DNA from 2 places in the Anaerofustis butyriciformans genome. Region 1 is predicted to be linked to the other one. Evidence: riboswitches for the same ligand, from Rfam matches in the RefSeq annotation. Region 1 holds a riboswitch; the other holds the start of a gene.
What was found. A riboswitch is a leader RNA that binds a small molecule or an ion and turns the genes downstream of it on or off. The one in region 1 is predicted to bind lysine.
Positions count from the first base shown of each region.

Region 2: another riboswitch for lysine. It lies ahead of V2W16_RS02845 (Na+/H+ antiporter NhaC family protein); the one in region 1 lies ahead of V2W16_RS09780 (aspartate-semialdehyde dehydrogenase).

Region 1 is NZ_JAYFFH010000008.1:35,256-37,462, reverse strand. It holds gene minD (septum site-determining protein MinD) at 1-738, opposite strand, end outside; lysine riboswitch at 1,018-1,192, shown strand; gene V2W16_RS09780 (aspartate-semialdehyde dehydrogenase) at 1,275-2,207, shown strand, end outside.
Region 2 is NZ_JAYFFH010000001.1:575,121-577,327, forward strand. It holds gene V2W16_RS02845 (Na+/H+ antiporter NhaC family protein) at 1-1,088, opposite strand, end outside; lysine riboswitch at 1,188-1,354, opposite strand; gene V2W16_RS02850 (GNAT family N-acetyltransferase) at 1,426-1,920, opposite strand; gene ppdK (pyruvate, phosphate dikinase) at 1,971-2,207, opposite strand, start outside.

The DNA of each region.
Region 1 (2,207 bases):
ATTTCTTATTGGTATTTCTTCCCCTGTTATTCTTCTTGCTATATCCATATACGCTTGTCCTGTTATTAAATCTTCTTTTCCCGCAACCGGCTCACCTCTATTTGAAGAAATAACAATTTCTTTTTCATCAGGAACAATTCCAATAAGTTCTATACCTAAAATATCCAAAATGTCATTTGTATCCATCATCTGACCTTTTTTCATCATATCTTCTTTTGCTCTATTAATTATTAATTTTGTATTTTCTATTCCATTTACATCAAGAAGGGATATTATTCTATCAGCATCTCTAACTGCAGAAACTTCGGGAGTGGTTACAACTATTGCATCTTTTGCACCGGCAACCGCATTTTGAAAACCTTGCTCTATTCCTGCAGGAGAATCAACTATTATGTAATCAAAAGTATTTTCAAGTTCTTTACAAATTTTTCTCATTTGAGTTGGTCTTATTGCAGTTTTATCCTTTGTTTGCGAAGCCGGAAGCAAGTATAATCCATCATAACGTTTATCTTTAATAAGCGCCTGTTTTAATCTACATCTGTTTTCAATTACATCAATAATAGTATAAACAATCCTGTTTTCAAGCCCCAATATTACATCTAAGTTTCTAAGTCCTATATCAGCATCTATAACAACAGTCTTTTTCCCCAGCTTACTTAAGGATACACCAATATTTGCAGTAGATGTAGTCTTTCCGACTCCTCCTTTTCCCGATGTAATAACCAAAGTTTTTCCCATTTTTATGTTCTTCCTCTTTTCGCTTTTTTTATAAATAATATCAATCTTATTTAAAATTTTTTGTCTTTATTTGTTAGTAAAATAAAAAAATCAATGTAACAAAAAATAATTATGAAAATATTATGAAAAAAGCAAATAAATTATATTTAAAACATTATTCAAAAAAAGATTTAATAAATTTAATTTTCAAATATAAAACTACATCAAAACTATAATAAAAGGCTTGCAATAAAACACATTTATTACTATAATAAAAACAATAGAATTTATATATCATAGTGTTAAAATAGAGGTGCAAATTTTATCAGTAATTTATTGGATATAGGTAAATATAAGTGAAAATAAATGAAAGGGAAATTTGCCGAGAATTGGCACTTTTTACCGGGTGTCTTTTCGGGCTTAATGTTAAGAGCATTAAGACTGTCATCGAGTTTGATGGAGTGCTATTCACTAATACTGATTTATTTACGTATTATGAGTCGCATTGTCGACTTTTATTTTTTATAACACTATAAAAAATATTTAGGAGGATTTTTATGGGAAAATACAATGTAGCTGTTGTTGGTGCAACAGGTGTTGTAGGACAAAAAATGATTGAAGTACTTGAAGAAAGCAAAATTGATGTTAATAACTTTTACCCTATGGCATCAATAAGATCAGCAGGAAAAAAAGTTAAATTTAACGGAAATGAATATACTGTTGAAGAATTAACAGAACATTCTTTTGACAAAGATATCGACTTTGCATTATTTTCAGCAGGCGGAGGAACAAGTTTAAAATATGCACCTATCGCAGCAAAAAACGGAGTTGTTGTAATTGATAACTCTTCAGCATGGAGAATGGATGATGAAGTACCTTTGGTTGTACCTGAAGTAAATCCAAAAGATGCTTTAAAAAACAAAGGGATAATCGCAAATCCAAACTGCTCAACTATCCAAGCAATGGTAGTTTTAAAACCTCTTCATGATGCGTATAAAATAAAAAGAGTAATTTATTCTACATATCAAGCAGTTGCAGGTTCTGGACTAAAAGGAATAAAAGATCTTGAAGAAGGAGTTAAAGGCGGTAAAAATGAATTTTACCCTGTTCAAATCGCATATAACTGTCTTCCTCATATTGATGAATTTACAGAAAACGGATATACAAAAGAAGAACTTAAAATGGTTAATGAAACACATAAAATTCTTGGTGACTACGATGTAAAAGTTACTGCAACAACAGTAAGAGTACCTGTTTTTGTAGGTCATAGCGAAAGCATCAACCTTGAATTTGAAAAACCTTTTGACCTTGAAGAGGCAAGAGAATTATTAAGAAAAGCTCCTGGCGTAATAGTAAAAGACGATATTTCAGTTCCAGAATACCCTACTGTACTTGATGCAGCAGGCGGAGATGAAGTTTACGTTGGAAGAATAAGAAGAGACTTTTCTGTTGAAAGCGGAATGAACTTATGGTGTGTAGGTGATAACATA
Region 2 (2,207 bases), on a different contig from region 1:
ATAGCTTTAAACCCTTCTGGAATACAATCCATACATTCATTGAATTTCAAAACTTTTCTTGCAACATATAAAATAACAGTTATAAACAAAGCAAATATACTACCTATAGATAATCCCACAGATGCATCACTGTTTGAAAAGGCTTCTATAAATCCTGCTCCGGAAAACAAACCGCCAGTATAAACCATTCCAATAATACAACATATTATAAGAGAAATTATAGGAATAACCAAATCTATTACTTTGCCCTTTTCATTTACATCACTATATTCTTCTTCAACAAACCCCGAATTTAAAATAGAATGCAAATCTCCTTTTGATGCATTTTCCTCATGTTTTTTCATAGGACCATAATCAAATTTGAGTAAAACCAAAGAAATCATCATTGTAATTGTCAAAAATGCATAAAAGTTAAAAGGAATTGCCTGAATAAATACAGAAAACCCATCTTCCCCCGGAACAAATCCAGTCACAGCAGCAGCCCATGAAGATATAGGAGCAATAATACAAACAGGAGCTGCCGTAGCATCTATAAGATAAGCAAGCTTTGCTCTTGATACTTTATGTTTATCTGTTATTGGTCTCATAACGCTACCAACAGTCAAACAATTAAAATAATCATCTATAAAAATTAATACACCTAATAAAATCGTTGCTAGTTGAGCACCTGCACGTGTTTTTATTTTTTTACTTGCCCAGTTACCAAAAGCAGCAGAACCGCCTGCTTTATTCATTAAGGCAACCATTCCTCCAAGAACAACAAGGAAAATTAAAATACCTACATTGTAACTGTCTGAAAGAACAGCAATAATACCATCATTTAATACATGAGTTACAGTTCCTTCAAAACTACCTGCAGCATAAAAAATACCGCCAAAAACAATACCTATAAATAATGAACTGTAAACTTCTTTTGTAATAAGTGCAAGAACAATAGCAATAATTGGAGGAACTAAAGACCAGAAAGTTGCATACATAGCTGGTTTAGCTGCTTCAGTTGTTTCTGCACCTAAGATTGGGAATACTAACATTAAAATAAGCATAAAGCTAGCAATACCCGTCATTAATTTCTTCTTTGAAATTTTCATAGTACACCCCTTCAATTTTATTTAAATTATGTAAATAAATACAAATAAAAAAGCCTTAAATGACATCACTTTAGGACGCATTCATGGCAAAATAAATTTACTATAGATAGCGCTCCACAATCGTGACAGTATATTACATATTATATAATATACCAGAATATAAATTATTTGGGTAATTTATACTCTTCGGCAGTATCCCCTTTCCTTTATATAAATCCCAAAATACAATATAAAGTACTGATGAACACCGCACCTCTATCATTTTTATATATTTACCTTTCTTTTTTAACATTTTTACATAATATTGTCAAGTTATATTTTATATATAATAAATTTATCAAAAAATTTTCTTTTTCCCACTTAACATTATATAGTCATCTTTGTTTTCCTTATAAATTTCAAACCCATATTTTAAATATAAATCCTTTGCATAATTATCTTTACTTACAGATAAAGATACATTATTATACATTGGTCTTAAATTTAGTAAAAATATTTTTAATAAATTTTCTCCAATACCTTTATTTCTGTAACTTTTTTCTACAGACATACATAATTCAGGAATCTCTTTCGAAACATATCCATATCCATGTATATTATCATCAAACAATATGCTCCAAATCATAGCAATAATTTTTCCTTTATGTTCACATACATAACAAATATCTTTATTTAATTTGAAATTCTCATAATATATTTTAATATTTGGATCTTTTAAAATATCTTTTGAAATTGTAATATTATTTCCAACATAAATTGCATAATAAGTAAAATCTTTCAAAAAAGATACTTCATTACTTTTTATTTTTCTTATCTTATAGTCTTTATTCATATATTTAACCTTCAAAAAAAGGCACTTTTATAAGTGCCTTTTTTTAATATTTATTTTTTAGAATTTTTTATTCTTGCTTGAGCAGCCGCTAGTCTTGCAATAGGAACTCTAAATGGAGAACATGATACATAGTCAAGTCCTACACTATCAAAGAATTCTATACTTGCAGGATCCCCACCTTGTTCACCACAAACACCGCAGTGAAGCTCAGGATTAACTGATCTACCTTTTTTAACTGCCATATCAACAAGTTGACCAACACCTTCAGTATCAATTGTTGCAAATGG